2 linked regions of the Desulfosporosinus acidiphilus SJ4 genome follow. The protein of the gene in region 1 interacts with the protein of each later gene in a pairwise test. Links are inferred from orthologs where the notes say so. Each region holds a gene or a part of one and is shown in the gene's direction. Other genes may lie near its edges. The genes, in order: DESACI_RS15455 and sfsA.

Region 1 (15,704 bases):
TGCGCTAGAGTATAATTAATTGTATATGTATAGAATGCCAATGAACGATCCAGTATGATGGACGCCGGAGTTCAGAGAGAAAAACAAACGCTGAGAGTTTTTCCGCCCGCGTTGTCAGAAACCCAGTCGTGAGGCTCTGATGATGAATCAGACGGTTTCCCCCGTTAGATGGTTGTTTATTGGATTTACTCTGGTGACATTGAGCCGGCATTGCAATAAAGGTGGTACCGCGGAAGACTTCTTTCGTCCTTAATAAGGATGGAGAAGTCTTTTTTATACTTTTAGTAAGTAACCTTCCGTTAAATACTGCTAGAAGAGCTAATACATGCGAAGACAGTGTCTGCGTGCAAGCTCCAGCAAGTTTTCTTTATTCTCCTTTGGAGAGAGTTTATGGTTGAGAGTGAGATAATAAAACTCTTTGGCGGAGGCAGAATAAAGAAGATCTTTAGCTAAGGTTTTTACAATAGGCTCTGAGATTTAGGTCCGAAAAAACGCCGGTGGATATCCGCAACTCAGAACTGGTTCGACTATACAATGAGAAAGGGTGTTAAATTTGAAACTAAGTGTTGGTTTCATTGGTGCAGGAAATATTGCCGAGGCCATGATTAGCGGTTTGACAAAAGTAGAAAAAACGATACAAATACGGGTGACGAACCATACAAATAATGAACGTTTGCAGCAGTTGGCCTCAAACTATAATGTCCTTGCCGCCAGCTTCGAGGAACTTGTCAATAACTCTCGTGTATTGATTATCGCGGTAAAACCTAAAAATGTTAAGGACGTTATCAAACAGCTTAGTAATTATGATTTAGGGGATAAGCTAATTATCAGCGTGGCGGCTGGTGTTCCTATGAAATTGTTTAACAGCTATTTGCCTGGAGCTGCTGTTATCCGGGCAATGCCTAATACATCGACAACCGTACTGCATTCTATGACTGGATTAGTACGGGGCGAAAATGTAACTTCAGAACAGGCTGAGATCGGCGAACAGATTTTTTCAGCCGTAGGGAAAATATTGTGGATCCCTGAGGAAAAAATGAATGCTCTGACTGCGATCAGCGGAAGTGGGCCGGCGTATTTTTATCTGTTTATCGAGAGTTTAATTCTGGCCGGTGTTCAGTTGGGGCTAAGTGAAAAAGAAGCGGAAATGCTGGTACTGGAAACGTCCATCGGAGCAGGAAAAATGATTGCGGAGAGTGATAAGACACCGGGAAGACTGCGTAAGGAGGTTACTTCGCCCAATGGTACTACCTACGCGGCAATCAATATTTTTATGGAAGAGAAATTAGCTGAAACCGTGGTGAAAGCCACAAAAGCCTGTGCTGAGCGTTCAGAAGAAATGGAAGGAGAGTATTCGGAGTGACCAAATTTTCGGCGCGTCGACTTGTTTTGAAAATTGGAAGCAGCAGTTTAAATCATCCTCAAGGAGGTTTAGATGATCAAGCCATTGCTGAAGTCGCAGAGGTGATTGCCGGTTTAAGACAAACGGGAGTAGAATGCGTATTGGTAACTTCTGGAGCCGTGGCGGCAGGAATGGGACAATTGCAACTGCAGACACGACCCCGGGATTTGGCAGGCAAGCAAGCGGTAGCGGCGGTGGGTCAAGGCGTTCTGATCGAAAAGTATGCTCAAAACTTAGAACGCCATGGGTTAGTTGGAGCACAAGTTCTATTATCGCGGATAGATCTGGCGGAAGCGTCCCGCTATCATAATGCTCAAAATACCTTAGAAAAACTTTTGCGGTTACAGGTAGTCCCAATTATCAATGAAAATGATACGGTAGCAATTGAAGAACTTTGCTTTGGTGATAATGACAGCCTTTCGGCTCTTGTCGCCGGGCTTGTGCATGCAGATTTATTAGTTATTCTCACTGATGTCGATGGATTGTACACTGCGAATCCTAAAAAGGATCCTTCGGCTCAACTTATCGAAGAGGTTGATGATGTTTCAGCGGTAGAAATGATGGCCGGAGGAGCTGGGAGTATCCTGGGAACCGGAGGCATGCTGACAAAACTAAGAGCGGCTAAGATTGCTACGCGTTTCGGCATAGGAATGTTTCTTTTAAATTTCAAGCGAATCAGAGAATTGTTGAGGTTAAACGAAAACCGGGGCCCCAAAGGAACTTATTTTCAGCCTGTTAAGCATCGTCTTGCAGGACGTAAACGCTGGATAGCTTATGCTGGGCTCACTGAGGGAAGCATTCAAATCGATGAAGGTGCGGCAAAGGCCTTAGTAGAAGAGGGTAAAAGCTTGCTGGCTAAAGGAATTAAATGGACCGAAGGAACCTGGGAACGAAAAGAAATTGTTCGGATTATGAATCTTCAAGGGGAGGAGGTTGCCAGGGGAGTTGCGGAATTAAGCCGCGAAGAGGTGGAGCTTGTAAAAGGGTTACACTCTGAAAAAATTCAAGGGCTAATCCCCGATTTTCTCGGGGAAGAAGTAGTTCATCGTGATAATATGACGTTGATGATCGATATATCATCGCAATGTTAAACTTAGTTTAGATTGGGTTAGGTTACCTCAATTGAGTAAGCTAATTAGTCCGGAAGTTTGATAACACGATTATGGTTCTTTTGAATATCATGATTTCACGCATTTTGTGCAAAGACTTGGGAGGGATGGATTATTATGATTCGCCGGGAACTTGTGGAAATCGGGCAACGAGCAAAACAAGCAGCGCGTCAGTTGGCCTATGCAAGCACAGAGTCTAAAAATAAGGCTTTACTGGCAATGGCTGAGGCCTTACTGGAAAATGAACAGGAAATTCTCCGAGCAAACACTATTGATGTTCAAGCCGCTGAGGACAAAGGTATTAAAAAAAGTCTCATTAATCGTCTGAGACTTACTTCTCAAGGAATATCCAATATAAGCAGTGCTTTGAGGGAAGTTGTCAATTTGAAAGATCCGGTGGGAGAAGGCGAAGTTTGGACCAGGCCTAATGGTTTACGGATTCTGCAGACTCGAGTTCCCTTAGGGGTTGTGGCTATGATCTATGAGGCAAGACCGAATGTAACGGTTGATGCAGCGGCCCTGTGTCTAAAGTCCGGCAATTCGGTAATTCTAAGAGGTGGTTCAGAGGCCTTAGAAAGTAATAAAGCCTTAGCGAAGGTCATTGCCAAGGCTGCCGAGGATAGTGGGTTACCGGCAGGCTGTATTCAACTTATTACCGAAACTGATCGGGAATGGGTTCAGCAGCTAATGCGGATGAATGAGTTCGTGGATGTTATCATCCCCAGGGGTGGAGCAGGATTGATTCAAACCGTCGTCCAATATGCAACGGTTCCCGTTATAGAGACCGGAACCGGAATGTGCCATGCTTTCGTTGACCGAGATGCGGATTATGAGAAGGCGATTCCTATTGTGATTAATGCCAAAACGCAAAATCCCGGTGTATGTAATGCCCTTGAGACCCTTTTGGTTGATGAAACCATTGCTGAAGATTTTTTGCCTAAAGTGGAAGAAGAATTAAAGAAACACCATGTGGCACTGAAGGGATGTCCAAGAACCTGTGCTATATTGCCCAACGCCCTTCCTGCTGAAGAGGACGATTGGGTCTTAGAACATTTAGACCTTGTTCTTAGTGTAAAGGTTGTATCAGACTTAGATGCCGCGCTCGACCATATTTATCGCTACAGTACTAAGCATTCTGAAACAATCATTACCGAGAATTACTCGAAAGCTCAACGTTTTTTAAAAGAGGTGGATGCGGCTGTCACTTATGTTAATGCATCAACTCGTTTTACTGACGGAGGACGTTTTGGTTTTGGGGCAGAAATCGGGATCAGTACCCAAAAACTGCATGCCCGCGGACCCATGGGCCTCAAAGAACTTACAACAATCAAGTATATGGTTTACGGAGATGGACAGATAGTAACCTAGAATTAAGGGTAAAACCCTACCCCTTAGGAGTACGCATTGAGCGTAAAGCGGAACGATAGTCTTCGTCACCGTGCCTCCTAGAAGGGGTAGGGGATTCTTTTTTTTCGTCAAGGTATTGACGTAAGGTATTTCTATATTGCTGATCGGACATCTGTGCCAGGTGAATATTTTTAGGATTAGGTTTAGGGTCGTATTCTATATCAGTAGCTGTAGGCTCATCCGTTGAGATGAGTTCTTTTTGATTTTCCAGCAAAGTTTTCTCTTTTTCATCTTGGGAGTTGTCTTGCCCGGCTGTTGCTTCAGTATGACGGTCTTGTAATGTTTCTGTCCGGCTAAATGCGCGTATATTAAAGGTTAGCAAAAGAGTTATGGCAATTATGGCGATTACCCCAAATACAATAAACGAAATCATTCTCATCTCACTCCTTCACTTGTTTCATTGGTTTATATTCCATTGACTTTTAGGGCTGAAAGTATGATCAAGCTTTAAATTTTTGAACAGTTTCAGCAACACGTTGGCCAAGTGCCTTTCCCAGCGCCAAATCCGATTCCGTTGGCATATTGGGAGGACTGTCGGGATTGATTTCAACGGGACATGTGATCCCAACGCCGTAATATGATCCATAAAGAGCATTCGCCGGAATGTTTCCTGGCAGCCCAACGATAATCATACCTTGATGGAGCATAGGGATAATAAGGTTTAAAAGGGTTGATTCGATTCCGCCGTGAACAGTGGCGGATGTACAAAAAACAGCTCCGATTTTGTTAATCAATTTCCCTTCCGCCCAGAGATTGCCAAGATTATCTATCGATGTTTTTAAATTAGCACTTATTGTCCCAAAATGACCGGGACATCCCCAAATGATTGCATCCATATCCGCAAGCTCATCGGGCTGGCTCTCGGAAATGTGTTTGAGGTATATTTGAGTATCTTTGACACTTTCTGCTCCCTCGGCAATAGCTTTAGCCAGCATTTCGGTATGTCCGCTTTCGCTGTCATAAACAATGTAGACTTTCATTGTTTGTATTCCTCCTTGTAACAACATCCTTCGTTAGATTACCAATTTTCACGAACTGCTATACAACTCTCCTAATCCATTTGTTTCCTCATTTTTCCTGACATAGTAAATAAGAATATGGAGCAAATTAGTTGCAGTTTAGCCTAATGAAGTTTTGTTTAATGATTTAAGGAACAAGTTTCTAAACTTCTCAAAGGCCTCATAAATTGGTCAAATCATGCTTGTGGAATACAAAAGGGTACAGGAGGATTGAAAGAATGAGTAACGGACGTGCAGTAAATACAAGCCGCATTATTTTAATTAATATTCTCGTTTTGGTGCTGATTATCGGCGGAGGAATTACAGTCTATTATTATTACAATCAATCCTATTATTACGTCTCGACGGATAACGCACGAATTGATGGTCAACTCATTACAATCAGTGCCCTAGGCAATGGCAAAATTGCTGATTGGAGCGGAGCAGTAAATACTCGGTTTAATGCAGGGCAGCGCCTTGGAGGTATGCAAATGCTCGGGGCGACGCAAACTTCCGGAATCACAGATATCACGATGCCGGTCAATGGAACCCTTGTTCAGCAGAACGTAATAGCCAATAGTTTTGTAGCCGCAGGGACACCGTTGGCGTACGCTTATGATATGGATAATTTATGGGTGAGTGCTAACATCAATGAAACGAATATCAATAATATCCAACAAAATCAGGCGGTGGACGTATATGTCGATGCCTATCCAGGTACCACTCTTTCGGGGAAGGTCAGTCAAATTGGTCTTACTACCGCCGCCCAATTTTCGCTTATTCCACAGCAAAATACTACCGCCAATTTTACAAAGGTTACACAGGTGATTCCCGTTGTTATTACGCTGGATGGGTATAAGGGATTAAATCTGGCTCCGGGTATGAGCGTAACAGCACGAATACATATTAGATAAGGGAGGAAAGGCTATGATTTTTCTAGCGTCTGGTTACCTTCTACTAGCATTCCTTCTGTTAATTCTAATTAATATGGGGCTTTGGCGAAAGAAGAGGGAGCATACAATAGAGCATACAAATGATGATCTGTCTCCGGCGTTATCAATAGCTCCCGGAACGGAACAGCCTTTATATGGAAAGTCGCCGTCTGCAACAGCCGGGTCAGCCAATGATACCGGCATGGAAGCCTTTAATACGCTCCAAATTCTTACCGTATTAATGTTAGGAGCTTTTGTTTCCATCCTTAATCAAACTTTGGATAATGTGGCAATTCCCCATATGATGTTAGACTTTAATGTTTCCGCGAGTACTATCCAATGGATCGTAACGGGTTATATGCTAGTTAATGGGGTTCTGATTCCTATCACGGCTTATCTTATGGAATCTGTAGGAAGCCGAAAACTGGTCTTTGCAGCAATGACCAGTTTCACGATAGGTTCATTTATCTGTGCCTTAGCTCCCAAATTTCCTGTTTTTATGATTGGCAGAATTATACAAGGAATTGGTGCAGGTATTCTGATGCCTTTATTAACCAATGTCTTTCTGACAATTTTTCCACCCCATCAAAGAGGCAAAGCTTTAGGAACCATGGGAATCGTCATGGTTTTTGCTCCGGCCATTGGTCCAACTCTGGGAGGGTGGGTAGTTCAAACGTATTCTTGGCGGCTCCTTTTTTCCGCCCTGGTACCCATTGGTGCGTTGGATTTGTTTTTAGCCGCTATCTGGATGAAAGACGTCTTAAAACTAAGCTTTCCGGAGTTTGATGTCTGGGGAGCTGTGTTTTCTACTGTCGGTTTAGGAAGCTTACTTTATGGGGTCAGCGAAGCAGGAAACAATGGATGGGGTAGTACAGAAGTGATTGCCTTTATATCTATCGGTATTTTTGCCATTTTGCTTTTCATAAGGCGTGAACTGACAATTGAGACCCCTCTGTTAGAATTGAGAGTTTATAAATACCGGGCGTTTTCCTTGACCATCATTATTAATGCTGTAGTAACGACGGTCATGTATGCGGCAATGATGCTGCTGCCAATATACTTACAGAATATTCGGGGCTTCACTCCTTTACAGTCAGGATTTCTTCTATTGCCGGGAGCCTTGCTCATGGGAATTATGGGGCCAATCGCCGGTGCAATATTTGACCTGATAGGTCTTAGGGTCTTAGCAGTTGTCGGCCTGATGATTACGGCTGTAGCAACCTGGGAATTTACCAAACTCACGGATGCCACCATGTATAGCAATATATTATTGCTTTATACGATCCGTTCACTGGGAGTTTCCTTAATCATGATGCCTCTCATGACCGCGGGCCTCAATGAGTTGCCTAGGCATTTAAATAGTCATGGTACAGCGATGTTTAATACGATGCGTCAAGTTTCAGGCTCCCTGGGCACTGCGGTTTTGGTTACGATTATGACAACCCGATCAACGATCCATTTGGCAACGTACTCAAGTACAATTACATCCCTAAATCCTTCAATTCTTGTCCAACTTAACAATTTTATTCAACATTTGGGTCTTTCACCTCAAACAGGACGCGTTCTTGGCCTGAAAGAAATCTACGCTTTGGTGTCTGAGCAAGCAACCATTCAGGGTATTAATGATTCATTTATTGTAGCAACAGTCTTAGCAATTGTTGGCTTAATTCCGGCTCTTTTTATCAGAAAAGTAATTACTTCCAAGTCTGATCCGGTTTCGTAATTGACAAGGGAGATCTTCATAGTCGTCTAAAAGGGAGCAATGGGACAGATCCATTGCTCCTTTAAGTTCCATCATCAGAAAGTATAACCTTTGGATATGCAGAAGAAAGGCTAACTAATACGTGCGAAGACAGTGTCTTCGCGTGAGCGCCAGCTAAGAGTTCCTGTATCATGATAGTTCACATCATTACTTAATTCCAAGAAAAATGAATTTCTGCGAATATGCGAGTATTCAGGAGATATTGAAATTACACTGAGGGATTTTTCATTAAATCCTTTAATATCCTGCGGCTAAGAGGTAATTCGCAGTAATAGTAGAATAGATATATAACCTATTACCATACCTGGAAGACTTAGCTTTTAAATTTGTCAGAAAGGGTGAGTTTTTGAATATTTCATGCAGTGCTGCAAAAGAAATCTTAGATATACCCCTTGAAGGCAGGGCAATTATCGCAGGATACTGGAGCCCTAAATATGGTCTAAGCTCTCAGCCTACCATCGTTCAATGGAGGGCAAGTCAGCTCAGCAGTCTGACGCCTTTAAGCAATACAGAAAATCCAGATCTTGATCTTTTTCATTGGGAATCCTATTATTTACAGCCTGGGTGGATAGATTGTCATGTACATTTAGCTTTAGACAGTTTGGATTTCTACCAGTGCCTAAAAAATTGGGAGAATCCTAGCCTGATTCAGAAGAATATTCAGGTCTATCTGCAAAACTATCTCAGGCTGGGCATTGTTGCAATCAGAGATGGCGGAGATCTGCCCGGCTACTCTTGGCTGGCGCGAAATAACGTTCGGGAGGGTACATGGCTTGGCCCAAGAGTAATTTCCGTTCGTGAAGCAGTCAATCGAAAGGGTATGTATGGCCGTTTTCTTGGACGAGGCTTTGCAGGAATATCCGATTGGCACAGGGAATTGATTGATTTTTATGGGCAAGGACTCGATCAACTTAAAGTCATCGTTTCCGGATTGATACGTTTTGATAACTTTAAGGTTGTTGGTCCCACTCAATGGACAGTTGCCGAATTAAGCGAGATTGTGCAAACTGCTCACCAGAGGGGAATTTCTGTGATGGCTCATGCCAGCGGAGAAGATGGGATCTCAACAGCCATCGCCGCTCGTGTAGATTCTATTGAACATGGTTACTACATGACCGCCGAGCATTTGAATCAGATGAAAGAATACGGGATTGCCTGGATTCCGACGGTGGCTCCAATCGGCAATATTTTAAAATATCCAACCGATCGTTATTCAAGTTTTGAGATTGATACTTTAAGGCGTATTCTTGAAACCCAGCTCACCATGATTTATGAAGCTTATAAAAGGAAGGTTCGGATCGGAGTCGGGACGGACGCGGGAGCTTATCTCGTACCCCATGGTGAGAGTTTGTTTGACGAAATGGATTGGCTGGTTCAAGCCGGAATTCCAAAGTTAGATGTATATTCTATGGCTACGCAAGAAAATGCTGGGATAGTAAGGCAAAAAGATTTAGGTAGATTAGAAATTGGAACTCCTATGAATCTACTGCAGCTTACTAAAGGGAACGTTTCTCTAGAACGAAATAGAATTTAGGTTATAACTTTCGTTTCCTTCTTCGTTGTCATCAATTTTGCAAAAGATATACCCTCATTTTAGCGGGTTAGGAATATTAATTTTTGTATAGGACGATTCCTTCAGTAAATGTTTGGCGATATTAAAAATTGGAGGCAAGGAAAGCAAATGGAAGAACGTATTAAATTTCCGGTAGTTGAAACAATTAATAAGAGAATTTCCGTGCGGACGTATAATGATACAATATCTTTGCCCCCTGAAATGAAAGTGAAGCTTAAAGAGTTTATTGACTCAATCAAAGGTCCTTTTGGCGGTCAGTTGAGATTCGAAATTATTGAGAGTGACACTGCTCTAAAAGGAACAAACGCTCGTTTAGGGACTTATGGCATTATCAGGGGAGCAACGTCTTATGGTGTAGCGGTAGGTAAAAAAAGAGACAAAGACTTAGAGGATTTTGGATATATATTTGAATCTTTAATTCTTTATGCAACTTCTTTAGGGCTAGGTACATGCTGGTTAGGCGGGACTTTTAAAAAAGGTGAATTTGCTAAGGCGATTCGGCAAAAAGAAGATGAGATCCTGCCTTGCATAACCCCGATTGGTTTTCCAAGTGGACGTAAGACGTTGCTGGAATCTGCAATGAGATTTTCAGCCGGCTCCAATAGAAGAAAGGTGTGGGGTGAACTCTTTTTTCAGAATGACTTTCAGAAGCTTTTAACCAGTGAAGAGGCGGGAAGCTACAGAGTCCCCCTGGAAATGGTGCGCTTGGCGCCTTCCGCGTCTAATAAACAACCTTGGAGAATCATCAAAAATCAGAATGAGTATCACTTCTATCTTCAACATACGCCTGGATATGCAAAATTCCTAGCCTATGATCTTCAAAGAGTAGATATGGGAATTGCGATGGCACATTTTGAATTGACTGCACAAGAGCAGGGCATTATCGGGAAATGGGTAATAACTCCGCAACAGGATGTTATAGTACCCCAAAATACTGAGTATATTGGCAGCTGGCAAGAGGAATAACGATTAGGTAAAAATTAACAGAATAAAAAGTGTTGACAGGGAAAGCTGAAAGTGGTACTATAACTAAGCGCTCAAGAACAGCGCTTTTAATTCTCTCAAAACCTGTTGCTTAAATAATCTAGTTTAAAAAAGTGATTGACAGAATAAAGAGAGAGTGTTAAGATGAAATTCCTGGCGCAAACGCCGGGAAGATAAAAAGATGGTCTTTGAAAACTAAACAACAAGGACAGCCAATGAGAGAAACTCGCAAGAGTTTCAAAAGAATCATGAAATCATGAGCAAGAAATCATCTTCTTACGAAGAAGTTGAATAACTTTTTTGGAGAGTTTGATCCTGGCTCAGGACGAACGCTGGCGGCGTGCCTAACACATGCAAGTCGAACGGAAACAAACTCTAAGTTTACTTAGAGAGCGTTTTAGTGGCGGACGGGTGAGTAACGCGTGGGTAACCTGCCCATAAAACCGGGACAACTCTTGGAAACGAGGGCTAATACCGGATACGCTTAAGAAGCGGCATCGCTTTTTAAGGAAAGATGGCCTCTGAGTATGCTATCGCTTATGGATGGACCCGCGTCTGATTAGCTGGTTGGTGGGGTAAAGGCCTACCAAGGCGACGATCAGTAGCCGGCCTGAGAGGGTGAACGGCCACACTGGGACTGAGACACGGCCCAGACTCCTACGGGAGGCAGCAGTGGGGAATCTTCCGCAATGGACGAAAGTCTGACGGAGCAACGCCGCGTGTATGATGAAGGTCTTCGGATTGTAAAGTACTGTCTTTAGGGAAGAACGGTCTCTTCAGGAATATGGAGGAGACATGACGGTACCTAAGGAGGAAGCCCCGGCTAACTACGTGCCAGCAGCCGCGGTAATACGTAGGGGGCGAGCGTTGTCCGGAATTATTGGGCGTAAAGGGCGCGTAGGCGGGTATTTAAGTCCGGTGTGAAAGATCAGGGCTCAACCCTGAGAGTGCATCGGAAACTGGGTATCTTGAGGACAGGAGAGGAAAGTGGAATTCCACGTGTAGCGGTGAAATGCGTAGATATGTGGAGGAACACCAGTGGCGAAGGCGACTTTCTGGACTGTAACTGACGCTGAGGCGCGAAAGCGTGGGGAGCAAACAGGATTAGATACCCTGGTAGTCCACGCCGTAAACGATGAGTGCTAGGTGTAGGGGGTATCGACCCCTCCTGTGCCGGAGTTAACACAATAAGCACTCCGCCTGGGGAGTACGGCCGCAAGGTTGAAACTCAAAGGAATTGACGGGGGCCCGCACAAGCGGTGGAGCATGTGGTTTAATTCGACGCAACGCGAAGAACCTTACCAGGGCTTGACATCCTCTGAACTCTCTAGAAATAGGGAGGTGCCCTTCGGGGAGCAGAGAGACAGGTGGTGCATGGTTGTCGTCAGCTCGTGTCGTGAGATGTTGGGTTAAGTCCCGCAACGAGCGCAACCCCTGTATTTAGTTGCTAACACGTCAAGGTGAGCACTCTAGATAGACTGCCGGTGACAAACCGGAGGAAGGTGGGGATGACGTCAAATCATCATGCCCCTTATGTCCTGGGCTACACACGTGCTACAATGGCCGGTACAGACGGAAGCGAAGCCGCGAGGTGAAGCCAATCCGAGAAAGCCGGTCTCAGTTCGGATTGCAGGCTGCAACTCGCCTGCATGAAGTCGGAATCGCTAGTAATCGCAGGTCAGCATACTGCGGTGAATACGTTCCCGGGCCTTGTACACACCGCCCGTCACACCACGAAAGTCTGCAACACCCGAAGCCGGTGAGGTAACCCGCAAGGGAGCTAGCCGTCGAAGGTGGGGCCGATAATTGGGGTGAAGTCGTAACAAGGTAGCCGTATCGGAAGGTGCGGCTGGATCACCTCCTTTCTAAGGAGAACGGTTTAGAGCTTAGGCTTTAAACGAACATCCTATGGGTCGATGCTCTTGCTAAGCAAGAGATCAAAAAGAGTCGCAAGACTCAAGCCGAGGGATCGGCAAACTCATTGGCAAAACTGTTGTTTAGTTTTGAGAGACCAGGAAGATGAACCGCATAAATACTTGCGAATTAATCAAAATGGAATCTCGTTCACAAAATTATTGGTAACATTGAACATGCTGTTCTTTGAAAACTGCATAGAGAAATAATTTCTAGTAAGTCAAAGGAAACATCACCTCAAAACGACGTGTCAACGAAGTTTTGAGAAACCCTAACGTAGTATAGATTTTAGGTCAAGCTACTAAGGGCGTACGGTGGATGCCTAGGCGCTAAGAGTCGAAGAAGGGCGCGGTTAACAGCGAAATGCCACGGGGAGTCGTAAGCAGGCTTTGATCCGTGGATACCCGAATGGGGCAACCCCACCGGAGTCATATCCGGTGATCTGCAGTTGAATACATAGGCTGCCGAAGACAACCCGGGGAACTGAAACATCTAAGTACCCGGAGGAAGAGAAAGAATAATCGATTCCCTGAGTAGCGGCGAGCGAAACGGGAAGAGCCCAAACCAATCCCTTCGGGGATTGGGGTTGTAGGACCCTCTTTTAGGCACAATGTTCTAGCTGAAGAGATCTGGAAAGGTCGAGCAAAGAAGGTAACACTCCTGTAAGCGAAAGAGCAGAGTGCTGTGAGGGAATCCTGAGTACCGCGGGACACGTGAAACCCCGTGGGAAGCAGGGAGGACCACCTCCCAAGGCTAAATACTACTTAGCGACCGATAGTGAACCAGTACCGTGAGGGAAAGGTGAAAAGCACCTCGGAAGAGGAGTGAAAAAGAACCTGAAACCGTACGCTTACAAGCAGTCACAGCACTTCGGTGTAGTGGCGTGCCTTTTGTAGAATGAACCGGCGAGTTACGGTATGCAGCGAGGTTAAGGCGAAGAGCCGGAGCCGAAGCGAAAGCGAGTCTGAAAAGGGCGACGAGTTGCATGCTGTAGACCCGAAACCGTGTGATCTACCCATGGCCAGGGTGAAGGTGGGGTAAAACCCACTGGAGGCCCGAACTCACTGTCGTTGAAAAGGCAGGGGATGAGCTGTGGGTAGGGGTGAAATGCCAATCGAACACGGAGATAGCTGGTTCTCCCCGAAATAGCTTTAGGGCTAGCCTCAATTGATGAACCATGGCGGTAGAGCACTGAATAGGCTAGGGGCCTTACCAGGTTACCGAACCTTATCAAACTCCGAATGCCATGGTCTTAAGATTGGGAGTCAGACTGTGGGTGATAAGATTCATAGTCAAAAGGGAAACAGCCCAGACCATCAGCTAAGGTCCCAAAGTATACACTAAGTGGGAAAGGATGTGGAACTGCACAGACAACCAGGATGTTGGCTCAGAAGCAGCCACCATTTAAAGAGTGCGTAATAGCTCACTGGTCGAGTGGTTCTGCGCCGAAAATGTAACGGGGCTCAAGTGTATCACCGAAGCTATGGCTTGCACGTTTACGTGCAGGGGTAGGGGAGCGTTCTAAATGCAGGGAAGTCATTCTGTAAGGAATGGTGGAGTGTTTAGAAGTGAGAATGCCGGTATGAGTATGCGAAAAGACAAGTGAGAATCTTGTCCGCCGAAAATCTAAGGTTTCCTGGGGAAGGCTCGTCCGCCCAGGGTAAGTCGGGACCTAAGCCGAGGCCGAAAGGCGTAGGTGATGGACAACTGGTTGAGATTCCAGTACCACCGAGAAGCGTTATTAACAATGGGGAGACACAGAAGGATAGGTTAAGCGTGCCGTTGGTCGAGCACGCCCAAGCGAGTAGGAGGTAGGGTAGGCAAATCCGCCCTGCGATAACTCTGAGACGTGATGGGGAGCGAAACATAGTAGCGAAGTAACCGACTCCAAGCTGTCAAGAAAATCCTCTAGTGAGTGACTGGGTGCCCGTACCGCAAACCGACACAGGTAGATGGGGTGAGAAACCTAAGGCGCGCGAGAAAACCCTCGTTAAGGAACTCGGCAAAATGGCCCCGTAACTTCGGGAGAAGGGGCGCTCACTGCAAGGTGAGCCGCAGAGAAAAGGTCCAGGCGACTGTTTAACAAAAACACAGGTCCCTGCGAATCCGCAAGGAGAAGTATAGGGGCTGACACCTGCCCGGTGCTGGAAGGTTAAGAGGAGAGGTTAGTCGCAAGGCGAAGCTTTGAATTGAAGCCCCAGTAAACGGCGGCCGTAACTATAACGGTCCTAAGGTAGCGAAATTCCTTGTCAGGTAAGTTCTGACCCGCACGAAAGGTGTAACGATCTGGACACTGTCTCAACGAGGGACTCGGCGAAATTGTAATACCCGTGAAGATGCGGGTTACCTGCGACAGGACAGAAAGACCCCATGGAGCTTTACTGCAGCTTGACATTGGATTTTGGTATAAAATGTACAGGATAGGTGGGAGACAGAGAAGCTAGGGCGCCAGCCTTGGTGGAGTCGCCGGTGGGATACCACTCTTTTTGTACTGAAGTTCTAACTAGGTCCCCTGAATCGGGGATTAGGACAGTATCAGGCGGGCAGTTTGACTGGGGCGGTCGCCTCCTAAAGAGTAACGGAGGCGCCCAAAGGTTCCCTCAGCGCGGTTGGAAATCGCGCGCAGAGTGTAAAGGCAAAAGGGAGCTTGACTGCGAGACCTACAAGTCGAGCAGGGACGAAAGTCGGGCTTAGTGATCCGGTGGTACCGAGTGGAAGGGCCATCGCTCAACGGATAAAAGCTACCCTGGGGATAACAGGCTTATCTCCCCCAAGAGTCCATATCGACGGGGAGGTTTGGCACCTCGATGTCGGCTCATCGCATCCTGGGGCTGTAGTAGGTCCCAAGGGTTGGGCTGTTCGCCCATTAAAGCGGTACGTGAGCTGGGTTCAGAACGTCGTGAGACAGTTCGGTCCCTATCCGTCGCAGGCGCAGGAAATTTGAGAGGATCTGTCCCTAGTACGAGAGGACCGGGATGGACGAATCACTGGTGTACCAGTTGTCTCGCCAGAGGCACAGCTGGGTAGCTATATTCGGATCGGATAAGCGCTGAAAGCATCTAAGCGCGAAACCGGCCTCAAGATGAGATTTCCCACAGTGAGAGCTGGTAAGACCCCTGAAGGAAGATCAGGTTGATAGGCCGGATGTGGAAGCACCGTGAGGTGTGGAGCTGACCGGTACTAATCGGTCGAGGGCTTGACCTAATGAACTACGGCAGGAACGTGGCTCAGTGTTTCCGAAGAAGAGAAGACGAAACTAGAAAGAAGACTCTATGTGGTTTTGAGAGAGCAGGGTTCTGTAAAAGAAAACTGAAAATCTCAGAGATCTGGTGATCATGCCGGAGGGGTTCCACCCGTTCCCATACCGAACACGGAAGTTAAGACCTCCAGGGCCGAGCATACTTGGGGCATAGCCCCTGGGAAAGTAGGTCATCGCCAGGTAACAAGCGATGGACTGCCAATTATGGCAGTCCATCTGTGTCTATAACAAGAAATATATAGCAAAACTACCGGGGTTCCACCCGTTCGATCCACGTTGCAGGAGAATGCGTTACGAGACGCAGTGTAGCGAAAAGCTCATCCGCCTTTCGTTCCAGGGCCAAGCATACTGCTGCGATTTCACG
Region 2 (15,732 bases), 2.5 Mb from region 1 along the record:
ACCCAGTTGTTGAATATAAATGGGAAGAAAGGGAATTACGAGATTCATTCCCGCCATGGTAGCAAAAGATCCGAACCAGCAAATAATTAAGTTTCGTTTCCAGATTGGCATCGTTAATTCCTTTCAGATATCGAAATTTAGCATACTAAAATATTTTAACGTCATTTTAGTAAAGTTACAAATGGTGCACGAAGTAGCTTTAGCCCATTAAGGTTTACTTATGATCAACAGACTAATTATAGACCTGAAAGCCAATCTACTTAGAGTTCACTACCTAAATTACTACTGAACCTATAAACACTGAAAAACCCTTTCAAAGATCTTCGTCTTCGAAAGGGTTTTTTTAGTAAATAATTATTTTTGCATTTATAGAAGATTCACTCTAAGTAGTATGATCTGGAGATACCTCGGTTTTAGTTTTCCGGTGAAACTTCTGCTTCAAATCATCTAACAAGGAATAAACCACGGGGACAATAAAGAGAGTTAAGAGGGTTGAGGTAATTAACCCACCGATAACTGCATGCCCCATTGGCGCACGCATTTCTGCCCCGGATCCGGTTGCCAAAGCAACAGGAATCATACCAAAGATCATAGCAAGGGTGGTCATAAGAATAGGCCTTAACCGGGTGCGGCCTGCTTCCTGCAGGGCCTCCTTAATCCCTAGACCTTCCTTTCTTCTCTGTTTAGTAAAGTCAACAAGAAGAATACCGTTTTTAGCCACTAATCCCATGAGAAGAATAACTCCAATGAGGGACATGATACTTAGCTCGCTTCCGGCGGCATAAAGACCCAGAACAGCACCAATGAGGGCCATAGGCAGAGAAAACATGATCGCAATAGGATCTAAAAAGCTTTCGAACTGCATGGTCATAACCAGGTACATGAAAAGTATCCCCATCAAAAGCGCCATCACTAGACTACTGAAGCCCTCGGACATGACTTCATTCATGCCTCCGACCTTGATAAAAACCCCCTTAGGAATATCCGGATCATTCTGAAACTTTTTTGTATACTCGTTTAAAAAATCTCCCGAGGCCATTCCCTCTACATTGGCAGAAAGCTCGATTTGCCTCATTCTATCGTATCTGTGGATGGTGGAAAGAGAGGTGGCAAGAACTTTATGGGTGATACTTGAAATAGGAACCAGTTGATTGTTTGACCCATTAACATAAATGGCATTAAGATCATCCAACGACTTACGCTGGTCATCTTTTAAAGATACCCTTACATTAAAGCGATCTCCGGCATAATCAAATTTTCCAGCATCGATGCCGTCAAAAAGTGCCCTTATCGTATTGGCTGCAAGGGAAACATCGACTCCAAGATCAGAAGCTTTGTCTCTGTCAACCTCTAATTTAGCTTCCGTTGCACCATTTTTTATATCGAGGCCTACATCTTTGGCATGAGGATCCTCACTCAGCTCCTTTTTGGCTTTCAAGGCAAAATCCTCCAATGTCTGCTGATCGTTGCCCATAATAACAAAGGAGACATCCTTGCTTTCACTGGGGCCAAATGAACCTGCTTGTACTGATAAATCGAGTCCGGGAATTTTACTTAAATCATTCCTGATTTCGGAAGCAAGCTCTTTGGAAGTCTTTTTTCTTTCCTGTTTATCCGTAAGTTTCACATAAGTGGAAATATCATCGGAACTTACGGTGGTATAAAGATGTGTGATTTCAGGATATTTCTTAAGGCTCTTTTCAATTTCCTTAGCCTTTTCTCCTCTTGCCTCAAGGGTCAACCCTGAATCTGTCGTGGCGCTGATGTTAATGGAGCCATTATCGGAGGCGGGTATAAAGCTAAAGCCCAACATAGGAATCATCCGCATACTGGTCACGAAAAGCCCAATAGTAATAACTAAGGTAATAAAGCGATGGCTTAATACTACCTTCAAAAATCCGGCATAAGTCAAACCTAATAAATTAAATTTATCATTAAACCAATCTAAAAAGCTCCCAACAAAGGTCCTTTTGACTTTTTTCTCTGCCTTTAATAAAAGAGAGGCCATCATCGGTACCAGGGTTAACGATATAAAAAGAGAAACAAGCATACTAAAAGCGACAGTGAGACCAAATTCTATAAAATACTTCCCGATGATCCCCGTAACTAAGGCAATAGGTACAAAAACCGCCACCACAGCGAACGTTGTCGCTAAGACTGCTAAGCCAATTTCCGAGGTCCCTTCCAGGGCCGCCTTTATTGGAGGTTTACCCATATGTAAATGCCGGACTATATTTTCAATAACCACGATAGCATCATCAATTAATAAACCTACAGCCAGCGAGAGAGCCATCAGAGACATGGTATTAAGTGAAAAATTCATAGCCTTCATAGCGATAAACGTTGTAATAATTGAGGTCGGAAGAGAAATCCCGCTGATTAACGTGCTTTCCCATTCGTTTAGAAACAGGAATACAATAATGACGGCCAGTATACAACCTTCAAGGATCGTTTTAACGACCTCGTTAACCGAATCACGGATAGAAACAGAATTATCCACAACTACGTCAATGTGTAATCCTTTGGGAAGAAGTCCCTTAATAAGCTCCAATCGTTGTTTCACATTGTCGGCAACTTGAACTGTATTTGCCCCTGATTGTTTGACGACATCGATCCCGATAGCCTCTTTCCCATCATAATAGGAAATACTTTTCATATCTTGTATCCCGTCCGACACTGTCGCAACGTCGCGAACTTTTATTTCCCGGTCTGAACGGTTAGCTACCGTTATATTGTAAAAATCATTCAGTGATTTAACTTTATTGTCGGTTCGCAGTGAAATCTCATTTTGCCCTTGCTTAACCTTCCCGCCCGGTTCTTCCATGTTCCCGCTCAGGATGTTACCTACCATCTCGGCCGGAGTCAGTCCATAAGCTGCTAACTTATCCAGATCCAGCTTGATTTTGATTTCCCTCTCCTCTTCACCATAAACATTAACCGATCCGACGCCGTTTACAGTATATAAGCTCTTAGTAATCACATCATCAACAATTTTGGAAATGGCCCGGTTATCCATTGAACCGCTGACAGCCAACGATAAAATTGGCTGAGCGGAAAAGTCATATTTGGCAATGACCGGCTCATCAATATCGTTGGGAAGACTTTTTCTCACCGAAGAGACCTTGTCCCGAACTTCCTGGGCAGCCACGTCCGGCGATTTTTCCAAGACAAACTCAGTAATAATATTGCAAGATCCTTCACTGATATTCGTATAAACATGCTTTACACCGGATATTTGCCCAATAGCTTCCTCTACCTTCTTAGCGATATTTGTTTCAATTTGGTCTGGGGCAACTCCATTCTCCGTTATGGAAACTGTTACATAAGGAAAATCCGCTTCAGGCATGTCGTTAATGCTTAAACTTTTAAAACAGATAAAACCTACCAGAATGAAGGTCATGATTATAACGGTAATTACGACCGGTCGTTTAACACTAACATTTGTCAATAACATTCCTTAGCCCCCCTATTTCGAAGCCACCGTAACTGAATCACCATCCTGAAGCACGTTCAGGTTTGTTGAGATAATTGCTTCATTGCCTTGAAGTCCTGTTTTAATCTCAGCCTGATTGCTGAATAAGTTCCCTATCGTCACAGTGCGTTTGCGGGCGATTCCATTTTCATTAATAAATACGTAATAGTTGCCATCCTGACCATTAATCAAGGAAACGGGGATAACAAAACTAGGGGCTTTAGTATTATCTATAAATCTCACTTTAGCAGATACCCCCGGCTTTAAGGACTGGTCCTTATTAGCCAATTCGACTTTTACTTTAAATGCCCTTGAGGATGAATCGGCAGACGGGTCAATACTCTTTACAACCCCTTCGTAACTTTGACTTTCATCTTCATTAAGGATCACTTGGGCCTTTTGACCAATTTTAATGTTTTGTATCAGCGCTTGGTCAATCTCAACAACTGCGTCAATTGCCGAAATATCTAATACTTTACCCAAAACACTTCCTTGATTGAGAAACTGTCCGAGACTTACATTTTTTCCATCAATAACACCGGTGATTGGGGCTCGGATGATCGTATTGTCCAAGGTAGTTTGGAGGTTGTCAATATTGGTCTGAGCTGTTTGTATATTCGCCTGATTTGCAGCAACATCAGCCTGAGTACTTTTCAAAGAGGTCTCCGCATTTTCCAGATCAGCCTGGGCGGCGGCACCTTGTTCAACCAATTCTTTAGTCCGGTTATATGTACGTTGAACATTTTCGAGATTTGCCCCCGTTTTTTGTAAAGACGCTTTGGAAACCTCCAATTGACTTTCCGCCGATTTTAATTGGTTTTGAATGTCCTGATCATCTAAAACAACCAGCTCCTCACCTTGTGCAACTTGCTTACCATCATCAAATATAATATTGATAACCTTTCCGCTGTTTTTGGAACTGATAATTCCCTCCTGCTTGGCTTGTAATGTGGCTTTATAAGCTGTCCCTTGATTTTGGCTCAGCTCCGTTGGCTTAATGACTCCTACGCTCAACTTGTTACTTACCACGTTTGTCCCGCCTTGGGTCGCCTTGGCAGCAAAGTTTAACTGCAGTTCTTTGTAACGAAACAGGACAACCCCAACAGCAAAGGCAACGACGATGAGTGCAACTAAAACCATTCTTTTTTACTCATAATTTCACCTTTCTCTTGAAAATAAGTTTCTTACCTTGAAAAAAATCAGATTCCATTCTTCATTTATCCCCAATTCCATGAAGTATAAAGTCAATAATCTTCTCCCTATCCGAATCTTTTTCTTGCCGAATACTGTAAGCGTCCAACGCATGACCTTTATGGCAGCAAAAGGCCGCTATCATATCAGTTGTGAAATTTGCCGCAAATTCAACATCAATTTTCCTGAGAACTCCATCTCTAGCCCCCTTTTCAAAAAGATCCCTTAAGATATCAACATATTTCTCTCTATAACTCATCATTATTTCTTGAAACATTTGCTTTGTTTCGAAAGTCAATTCAAAGAAATCACCGAACATTACAAACTTAAAGAAAAAGTCAACCGCTTCGCTGGTTTCCTGGGTTATTTTTACGATCTCGTTTATTTTAGCTCTCAACGTAATTTTCCCGCTCATTCTGCGAATAACTTCGGCAAAGAAATAACTCGCATTTTCTTTGACTACATGAATGAACAAATCTTCCTTGTTCTGAAAGTATTCATAGAGGGTCCCTTTCCCAAGTCCGGCCTTTGCAGCGATATCTTTCATGCTGGCATTCGTAAAACCATTCTCCCGAAACACCTCAAAAGCCGCACCTAAAATTGTTTCCTCTTTATCTTTTTGTCTTGCCATATTATCCTCCAACCTATACTCCGGGAATCAATCATAAATCTGTAATGCCCGACCGTTCGGTCAATATAAATGACGCTGCAAATTCCCTCGGGAACCCTTAACTATTAATGTATTACTGAACTTATGCTTACTTATAGCTTCTCCGGAGACTCTGCAAACCATTGAATATATCCACATTTGGTACATATGAGTATAGTGGCTGACTTATTAAGCCAATCAAGATTTAGAAACGTGGCTCCGGCAGTATTCAATTGCGCTGAGCCATCTTCAAAGACGTCGTTTTGGCAATGAGGACATATTACTTTAATCTTAGCGACTTCATATTGGCTTGGCCCGAATGATTCTTTAATAGCTTTGGCGCCTTTTTTATTCCTTCTATGAAACCTGACATTTGTTCACCACCTAAACAAAAATAATACTTTCCCAAGGCTCTGGATTATAATCTCTTGCAAGACTCCCCTTTTGGGAAAAGGGAAATCAATTTCGTCATAGCACAACAAATCACAAGTGGTTTGGAGATTGTTCTCAGGGCGATTATTAGCCTTCCAAAAGCTTATTGAATTCTTTTACACTAATAGTCTTGGTTTTTTCTGGCACTCTAAGAAATAAATCATTGAGAATCCCTTTCTGCAAGAAAAATGATATGATACTCAGGATACTAACCATTAGCCAAAATCCCACCATCAACTGCGAAACAATCCTATACGTCAGAGGACCATTATCCAAATATAAATAGAGCAATAATAGGAACCCAATAAAAGTGGACAAATAGTTGATGATCCTATCAAACACATTGGAAAATTCCAGCGATATCAGCGCAAAGGAGTTCTGAAACGAAAATGTTCCTTCAAAGGAAAAGTCCCAAAGTATCGGAAGGTAAGACTTCTTTCCAGAAAAGAATATAACATCTTTCCTGACAGACACTTTGTAGTCAGAAAGCTTATTCTCGCCGCCGAAGTCGACAAGAATCTTTTCAAATTGATCAAGCGGAACAGGAGGAATCTTAAAGTATTTAGTTCTGGTTTCCATGCTTTTTCTCCCTTGGTAAACATTAAACAGTGCTGGCCATTGATGGCCGAGTGTCTCTAAAGCCAAACAAGTGCGATACTCTCCACGGAGACAATCGGGATAGCGAGAAGAGACTACTGCCATGACGATAAGCGCGCGGGCTTATCGCCACACTGCGACTCATAACGCATACCTCTGCAGTGTGGATTGGCCGAATATTACATCTTCGTACTTATGGATGTAAGAATATTATTCAATTCCCTATCTGGCTATTACTCCACGATGGTTGGGGGCATATCAAAAGAAATTCCATCCGAAGATACTAATTCCACAACCTTCCTTTATTTCCTCCCTATGTAATTACTTCCTAATAATAAATTTGTTTTAATTCTCTTTCAATTCGTATGCCAATAAGGCATTGCCAATACTGTAACTAAGTTATTCCCGTATCGATATTCCCTATATTTACTATGCTTGTTAAAATTAAAGCTGGAGCCCCACAAAAGATAAACTGGATTTTTACAAAGGAGTACGAAGAGTGAAATATACATCCATTAAAACTGCCGAATTTATAAGCCGTCCAAATCGATTTACCGCTCATGTAATAGTTGATAATCATGAGGAAATTGTTCATGTTAAAAATACAGGACGATGCCGGGAAATACTGCAAACAGGAACCACAGTCATATTGCAAGAATCCAAAAATGAAAAGCGAAAAACTAAATATTCAATCATAGCTGCCTATAAAGAGGATGTGTTAATCAATATCGATTCGCTGGTTCCCAATATGGTTGTCTACCAAGCCATCAAAGAAAAGAAAATTGAGCACATTCATGATGTTACAAAGCTATCAAGAGAAGTTGTTTACGGCAACTCTAGATTCGATTTGTATTTTGAAGCGAACGACAAGAGAGGGTTTATTGAAGTAAAAGGTGTAACTCTTGAAAATGAAGGTGTTGCCCTCTTCCCTGATGCTCCCACTCAGAGAGGTTGCAAACATATTTATGAAATGATGAACGCAGTGAAAGAAGGTTATGCGGGTTATATTTTCTTTCTTATTCAGTTGAAGGGCGTAAAGTATTTTACTCCCCATGAGATTAGAGATCCGGAATTCACCAAGGCACTACGCTTGGCCATAGCAAATGGAGTGACAGTCCTGGCCTATGATTCTCTAGTCTTCGAAGACGAGATAATCATCGGAGATCCGGTAGAAGTCCGCCTCTAAGAACGTGTTAGGGGGACGGTCCTTTTGACACATTTTGATGTGTCAAAAGGACCGTCCCCCTTTCTCACGTTTTCATTTAGATTGCATCAAATAGACTTAATTGATCACTTTCAGGCAGACCTTTTAAACAGCCAAATCCTCTGAGCAGCTCTATAGCCGAATTCCCGATCTTAGCACGCTTCTTGATATCCTCTACAGAGTTGAAGGGTTTTTCTTGGACAGCGTTAAATACACCTTCCGCAGCAACGGTTCCCATGCCGGATATACTATTGATTGGAGGCCTCAAGCCCTCTTCTTCAACGAGAAATCTTGTGGCGTGGGATTTGTATAAATCAATCGGCAGGAAATTAAAACCCCGTTCGTACATTTCCAAAACCAATTCCAAGTCATCATACATATCTTTATCCTTTGGAGCAGCTTGCTTGCCCAGCATTTCAATTTCTTTCATCTTTGCTTTGACTTTTTCTTTTCCGAAAATCATAAATTCGGCATCAAAGGCCTTAGCTCTGATGGTAAAGTAGGCTGCATAATAGGCCTTAGGTATGTGTACCTTAAACCAAGCAATTCTGAAGGCCATCATGACATAAGCCGCAGCATGAGCTTTAGGGAACATGTATTTAATTTTCCTGCAGGAATCAATATACCATTCCGGCACTTCGTGTTCCCTCATCAAAGCCTCATATTCTGCCCATTTTTCAGGGTCCTTTAATGCCTTTCCTTTACGAACCAGCTCCATGATCTTAAAAGCCGTATTAGGCGGCAAACCCTTTTTAATAAGATAAATCATGATCTCATCTCTGGTACATACTGCTTCGCTTAGGGTAACCGTTCCCGCATCAATTAAATCTTTGGCATTTCCCAGCCATACATCGGTACCATGGGAAAGACCTGATATACAGATTAAATCAGTAAACGTCGAGGGCTTTGTGTCTAAAAGCATTCCTCGTACGAATTTCGTACCAAATTCGGGGATACCAAAGGTTCCAACTTTAGAATTTATCTGCTCCGGTGTTACCCCCAGAACCTCTGTCGATGAGAATATCGACATAGTATCCTTATCATCCATAGGGATCGTTTGAGGGTCAACCCCGGTAATATCTTGAAGCATTCTTATGACTGTTGGATCATCATGGCCTAAAATATCCAGCTTTAAGAGGTTCTGATCGATAGAATGATAGTCAAAATGAGTGGTTATGATATCCGAATTTGGGTCATCAGCAGGATGCTGCACCGGGCAAAACTCAAAGATTTCCCTTCCCTTTGGCACCACTATAATCCCACCTGGGTGCTGCCCTGTAGTTCTCTTAATCCCTGTACAACCCCTGGAAATTCTGATAATTTCAGCCTTGTTTACTGTATGGCTCTTTTCCTCATAATATTTTTTAACATAGCCAAAGGCGGTTTTATCAGCTATGGTGCCAATCGTTCCGGCCTTAAACGTTGTCCCCTTGCCAAAAATAACTTCTGTATATCTATGAGCCTTAGCCTGATATTCCCCGGAAAAATTCAAATCAATATCCGGCTCTTTATCGCCATTAAAACCCAGGAAGGTCTCAAAAGGAATGTCTATACCATCCTTAGCCAAGGTCTCTCCACAAACCGGGCAAACTTTATCCGGCAAGTCAAAGCCGATTTGGCACCCATAATCGGAAAAGTCCGAGTACTTGCAGCTAGGACATCTATAATGAGCAGGCAGAGCATTCACCTCTGTTATACCCGTCATATAGGCAACAACAGAAGAACCTACTGACCCCCGGGAACCAACCAAATAACCATCCTCATTGGATTTCCATACCAACTTTTGTGCAATGATATACATGACAGAAAAGCCATTTTTAATGATAGAATCAAGCTCTTTGTCTAACCGTTTCTGGACAATCTCCGGCAAGGGATCTCCATAGAGCTCGTGAGCTTTATTAAAAGCTATATCCTTGATCGTCTGCTCACAGCCTTCGATATGCGGCGGGCATTTTTCCGCAGAAATGGGACTGATAGATTCACACATATCAGAGATCATATTGGTGTTGGTAACCACCACCTCATAGGCCTTTTGAGTTCCCAAATAGGAAAACTCATCAAGCATTTCGTCGGTGGTTTTTAAATACAAAGGCGCCTGATTATCCGCATCTTTAAAGCCCTGACCTGCTTCCAGGATTCGCCGGTATATCTCATCTTCAGGGTCCATAAAGTGTACATCTCCTGTAGCAACTACAGGCTTGTTTAACTTTTCACCCAAAGCAACAATCTTTCTGTTAATTTTCATCAGATAATCTTTGTCCGGCACCTGCTCAGTTCTTACTAAATAATCATTATTGCCAAGAGGCTGGATCTCTAAATAATCGTACTCCTCCGCAATAGTTTCGATTTCTTCATCGGATTTTCCCAGCAATATTGCCTGATAAAGCTCCCCTTCACTGCAAGCACTGCCCAGGATTAAACCTTCGGAGTATTTTTTATAAAGGCTTTTTAAAATTCGCGGTTTCTTATAAAAATAATCCAAGTGTGAATAGGAAACCAACTTATATAAATTTTTTAATCCTGCATAATCCTTGGCTAATATGATGGCATGATAGGTTTTAAGCTTTTTATATTCTTCTTTCTTGGCCTCTTCATCAGAGCTGAAGCGATCTATATCCATAAGGGTTTCGGTTCCTCTTTGCTTCAGCTTTTCAATCATTACATTAAAGACTTTAACGGTAGTATCCACGTCATCTAAAGCTCTATGAGCAACCTCGACCTTGATCCCAAGGTTCTTAGCAATTCGCCCTAATTTGTACGTTTTAAAATCCGGAAAAAGTTCTTTGGCTAAGGATAGTGTATCAAGATAGGTAAAATCAAAATCATAGCCTAAGTCTTTAGCATTGTACTTTAAGAAGCCAATATCAAATTCAGCATTATGGGCTACTAAAACACTTCCGTCAATAAAATCCAGCATCTTAGGAAATACCTGGTCTATGGTTTCGGCATCCTTTACCATCTCATCGGTAATGTTTGTAACCTCTACGACCCTTGCCGGAATAGGCTTTTCAGGATTGACAAAGCAACTGAATTTATCGGTGACTTTTCCGCCTTGAAGTTTCATGATCCCAATTTCAGTTATTTTTTCAGTTACCGGTGAAAAACCGGTGGTTTCCAAATCCAAGACGCAATAAGTGGTGTCAATACTCTGTCCTTTGGAATTTGTGACAGATGGCCGTTTATCCGGTGCCAGATAGGCTTCTACGCCATAAATAATCTTCATATTCGGATTATCTCTTCCGATGAGTTTGTGGGCCTCAGGAAAAGCCTGAACCACTCCGTGATCCGTTATGGCGATAGATTTCATGCCCCAGCTCATAGCTCTTTTAATTAAGTCCGCGGCACTGGTCATAGCATCCATCTGACTCATTTGGGTGTGGAGGTGAAGCTCTACCCTCTTTACTTCAGTCCTATCCAGTCGCTTAATCTTTTTCAGGCCTTCTGTTTCAATGATAGTATTGGCAATAAGTTCGACTTCCCCGGAAAACTTACTGTAACCGGCATTTCCGGACAGCCTGACCCCCTTGGATTTTTTAAGCCTGGCTAATACCTCGCCGTCTTCACCCGGTTTGAGGAAGGCCTTACAAGTCATAGAGCTTGAACTGTCATATAAATCAAAGGAAATTAGTGTTTTTCCGCTTTTTAATTCTTTAGCTTCTATATTAGACACGTCACCCTCTAACGCTATCCTGCCCTCATCCGGCGTGATGTCGGTGATTTTTATAACGGGTTCTTTTATATTGGCGTTTCTCCCTAATATAAGGTTGGAATTTTCTTTTTTCCCGCCGGTTTCACCAGGTATCTCCCGCTTAATCTCAACATTTTCCTTTGGTACGTTATTGATGAGTGCAGTCCTTACTTCCTTTTGCAGAAGCAACATCTCATTGACATATGTATCCTCTTGCAGCTTTAAGGATTCTTCGATGCTTACATTGTCAACAAAATTTATTTGATAGACCATGCCATAAAGGTTTTTCACAGCCTCTTGGATTAATTTGTCACATCCCTTAGCCTTTAATAGGTAGGATATACCAATATTAAAATTAAACGTAATTGTATTCTCGCCTATCTCATAATCACAATGATTTAAAGCTGATTTTAAGATGGGGCTTTTATCTACTAACATTAATACAATGTTTTTCAGCTCCGCTTCCAGAGGTTTTCTATCGGTTCCCTCATGATACTCAATCGTTATGATTGAATCATTTAAAGCTAACCTTTTTTTGATAAACTCGTTGATGCCTTCAATCTCACTGACTTCAATATATTTATCAGAACTGATTTTCATTTCCAAGGTTTTGGTATTTTTGTTTAAAACTACAGCTTCTACAATTGCAGTCTTGAGGTTGCCCCTTGTTTCATAATCGCTAAAAATTTCATTAATTGTCTTCATATCTATAACTCCTAATTTTCAACAGAAAATAGTCAGTGTAAATCAAAAAAAGATTGTTCATCAATCTCCAGTGAACTCGTTCAGCTAAAGCTGAACATCGGGGACCGCTCCCACTTATAGAAGTGTGAGTCTCACGATTGGATGAAAACGAATAATTGCCGCCTAAATACAGGATCGACAAGTGAACTAAATTACTCTCAGAATAATATTATACCAGTTGTTAGTGTTCTTTTCACCATCCAGAGCACTCTTGCCTACAGTCTTAAGACTACCTGTCTTTAGTCTATATCAATTCCTCTTAAGATATTGCATTGAAGGATTTTTCCACTTTTCCAAGGGCTTTGTCCAAAAATTTAAGGGACATTTCAGCCCTTCGCTAACTTTGTCCCTTAGATGGTCTTCAATATTCCAGCTATTCTTTCGCTAAGACTTTAATGAATATCTCGGCAATTCCCGGATCAAATTGTGTACCAGAGTTTTTCTCAATTTCTGCTAGGGCTTCTTCCTTGCTCAGAGCATTTCGATAAACCCTTTCACTAATCATAGCATCAAAGCTATCAGCAAGTGCAATAATTCTTGAAATCATCGGAATATTTTCGCCCATTAATCCCCTTGGGTAACCCTTACCATCCCAGCGTTCATGATGTGCCAAAATGCAATCCGCCAAATCTGACATTTCCTTTGAAGTACTTAATATTCTATAGCCAATCTCGGGGTGTCTCTTGATCTGGTCCCATTCAGTCTCTGTAGGTCTTCCGGGTTTGTTTAAGATACTTTCTTCGATGGCAATTTTTCCTATGTCATGAAGGAGGCCGGCGGCTTTTAGTTTACCGACTTCAGATTCAGAAAGGTTTAACTCCCTTCCAAGCATTTGACAAATTTGACTGACCCTTTTGGAATGTTGTTCCTCTCTTGGATTCTTTTCGTGCAGGGTATTAATAATTGTATTTATTAAATTACCCATCATTCCATTATTGGCAAGGACTTTATGTTTGTACATAGCATCTTCAGCTCTTTTTAGAACTTCGTGGATATTTACATTATTCTCCTCTTTGGTTTCCAAGCCAAAGGACATGCTCACCTGTATTGTGTTAATTTTTATCTTGGCAAACCGGTCATTAATCCTTTGGACGACCTGTTCGGCCTCTTCTTTTTTGGTTTTGGGAAGAAGGATAACAAATTCATCGCCTCCCCAACGAGCGACGATGTCATCTGCCTTACAAGACCTTTGGATGGCTTCTGCCGATTTCTTTAAAAGCTCATCCCCTTTATCGTGTCCAAAAGCATCATTAATGACTTTAAGGCCATTCACATCCCCAATAATAATTGAAAGGGGAAGATCTCCATTGATATCCAAGCGTTTGATTTCTTCTTCATAAAATCTTCGGTTATAAAGGCCCGTTAAAACATCATGATAACTTAAATAGTGATTTTCTTCTTCCCTTCTTTTGCGGTCAGTTATGTCGATCCCTACCCCGGCAAAATATTGCTTCCCATCAATAAAAATTGAACCGGCAGTAAAGTACATCGGTATTTTAGTCCCGTCCTTTTTCTGAAGATTTGCTTCAGCCTCGCCAAACCCGAACCGATTCGCCCTTTTGATTCCTTTGGCCACGGATGTTTGACTTGCTTTGTCTCCTTTATACCAATCTAATAACTTCATATGAGCCAACTCTTCAGAAGAATAGCCTGTCATTTCTTCATGTTGCCTGTTCCATCTCACTAAGTTGCTATTCTCATCGTAGAGGTATATCATCCCTGGAGCGCTGTTAAATAAGGCATCAGTTAATACCTTTTCCTTCTTCAGCTCATTCTCTGCCATGGTCTTCTCCATGATTTCTTCTTCCAAGATGGCATTCAATTCCTGAAGTTTTCTTGTACGTTCTCCGACCTTTCTTTCCAGTTCCTCATTTAATTTGAGAACTTCCTCCTCGGCCTTTTTGCGTTTGGCAATTTCCTCCTCCAGAATCGTATTTATTTCCTCTAACTCAGCATTATTGTCTTCAAGGGTCTGAACAGTCTCCTGCAGTTGTAGAGTTCTTTCTTCTATCTTTAATTCAAGATCATGATTAAGGTTTTTGATTTCCGTTTCAAAAATCTTCCGCCGGCCGATTTCCTGGATTAGTAAGAGATTTTGAGCCGCGTACATCGAAAGCTGATTGGCATGAAAGAAAAGGAAACGACAAATATTTTCAAACTGAAGTTTGGACATGCGTTTTACATCTTTTAGAGCATCCATAGACACTTCAGGTTTGACGCCAATTTCATCCGTGTATTTCATGAGATCTTCCATTGCTGCGTCCTCGTCAAGTACCTGACCTATCAGCCAATTAGCAATATGAATTCCGTCAACAATAATACTTGCTCCTGCATCAAGAAGACCTCCGCTCGAACACCGCCGTATTTTAGGCCCATCTTTTTGAGGACTTCCCATCATTGAATCTGATTTTCGACAATTGTTCAGTCCTTTTTCAGTGCTTCTTATAGCCAGACACAAGTTGCAAAAGCCACTTGGTTCCGTTATAGGTGTTCCATCAGGCTCAGTTATGAGTGAGGCCACACCAGTCGCCGCAGAAAACAAATCCTGAAGCTTCTGAATTTCGCGCAGGTCAAAGAGATTTGACAATTTATAAATGTTATGATCACAAGAAATAAATGGTTGAGCCATCTCCTTCACCTATCCTTATTTCATTAGTCGATTACATGTCAAACAGATCAAAGGACTAAGAAAGCAGTGAATCCAAGCGCTCTTTGTTCTAAGTTTTTTCACTTTATATTTCAATAAATTCGTTCTCATAAATTCCTGTTAGCAAAAGCGCATCAAAACTATATCGCTTATCTCTTCAACAAATAATTCTATCTTTCCTTTTATTTTAACAAATTATTTTAGAAATTTTTATATTAAGACAAATCATAATAACTTTTTCCTTTATAGGGCACTTTAGTATAAGAACAAAAACTTCAAGGAATGGATTAACCAAAAGGGTTAAAGATGATTTTTCAATCTCTTTAACCCTTTTGTAAATTTTGTCCCCAGATTCTTTTTTGAAAGCTCAAATATCAACTGTGACTTTCGTCAAGTCTAACGGTATGTTCCGGCAGCAGACATAGAGCGCCTAAGCACGCAAGATTTGAGAAAAGGAGCGGTCCGAGCAGTGGATTGCGATAGAGAATTCTTGCCCAGACTATACCCTGAGTTCCAGCCAAATCTCCAAAAACATGAAACCCAAAGCCTAATAAACCTACAAACAAATTAAAGGCCAAAACGGATAGGAGTATAGAGGTTTCGGTGTTGGTAAGTTGGGAAAAGGCTGCATAGAAACAAGCAATGGTGGCAAGCGAACCCGTTACTATGGGAATCAGGGTGTATCCCGGAATAAAAGCTAACCGAGCGTGATCTAAAAACGCAGCCAAAACCGCACCCAAAAAACCCAAACCAACCAGGACTAACAATTTAGAACGCCGAGATGGCCCTCGATAACGTTCACTTACCAAAGCGTAACTGGAAATCCCGGCAAAAGCTATAGGAGCCGCTACCGGAGATCCTTCAACCAATAGCTGATAAAGACTTTCACGATTGAAAGTGGCATTGCCTAAGATGTGAAAAATTGTACCCAAAACGCCAACGCAGACACCCAGCCACATCACAATTCTAAAGACTCGACTCACAAGATTATTAGATTTTAGGATGAGTTGAGTAAAAATCACTAAAACTGCCAGCGGCGTATAGATCAAGGGAATGAGCTCCCAGCGAAAAAAGTCGTTTTGCGAATGGGCAATTAAAACATCCACGC

Evidence for each region.
Region 2: the proteins of DESACI_RS15455 (region 1) and sfsA interact in binary tests that used the Escherichia coli proteins (3 or more experiments, as listed by UniProt). The link is inferred for Desulfosporosinus acidiphilus SJ4 from one-to-one orthologs.

Annotation. Positions count from the first base shown.
Region 1 is NC_018068.1:3,378,213-3,393,916, reverse strand. Bases 1,784-4,753 are described here. They hold DESACI_RS15455 (glutamate-5-semialdehyde dehydrogenase), read left to right. Parts: upstream 1,784-2,628; coding sequence 2,629-3,879; downstream 3,880-4,753. Other genes in these bases: DESACI_RS15445 (NAD(P)H-dependent oxidoreductase), read right to left, coding at 4,359-4,753; DESACI_RS15450 (hypothetical protein), read right to left, coding at 3,896-4,291; proB (glutamate 5-kinase), read left to right, coding at 1,784-2,493. Outside these bases: proC (pyrroline-5-carboxylate reductase), read left to right, coding at 554-1,363; more of proB, read left to right, coding at 1,360-1,783; more of DESACI_RS15445, read right to left, coding at 4,754-4,898; DESACI_RS15440 (HlyD family secretion protein), read left to right, coding at 5,156-5,830; DESACI_RS15435 (DHA2 family efflux MFS transporter permease subunit), read left to right, coding at 5,844-7,571; DESACI_RS15430 (amidohydrolase family protein), read left to right, coding at 7,957-9,144; DESACI_RS15425 (nitroreductase family protein), read left to right, coding at 9,292-10,149; DESACI_RS15405 (DUF1835 domain-containing protein), read right to left, coding at 15,588-15,704. UniProt on the Escherichia coli protein: Catalyzes the NADPH-dependent reduction of L-glutamate 5-phosphate into L-glutamate 5-semialdehyde and phosphate. The product spontaneously undergoes cyclization to form 1-pyrroline-5-carboxylate.
Region 2 is NC_018068.1:861,096-876,827, reverse strand. What follows is about bases 5,686-8,683. They hold sfsA (DNA/RNA nuclease SfsA), read left to right. Parts: upstream 5,686-6,840; coding sequence 6,841-7,527; downstream 7,528-8,683. Other genes in these bases: polC (DNA polymerase III subunit alpha), read right to left, coding at 7,604-8,683; DESACI_RS04025 (hypothetical protein), read right to left, coding at 5,832-6,323. Outside these bases: DESACI_RS04045 (multidrug efflux MFS transporter), read right to left, coding at 1-111; DESACI_RS04040 (efflux RND transporter permease subunit), read right to left, coding at 383-3,454; DESACI_RS04035 (efflux RND transporter periplasmic adaptor subunit), read right to left, coding at 3,467-4,612; DESACI_RS04030 (TetR/AcrR family transcriptional regulator), read right to left, coding at 4,686-5,294; DESACI_RS25050 (hypothetical protein), read right to left, coding at 5,426-5,545; more of polC, read right to left, coding at 8,684-11,938; DESACI_RS04010 (PocR ligand-binding domain-containing protein), read right to left, coding at 12,351-14,606; DESACI_RS04005 (hypothetical protein), read right to left, coding at 14,999-15,732. UniProt on the Escherichia coli protein: Binds to DNA non-specifically. Could be a regulatory factor involved in maltose metabolism.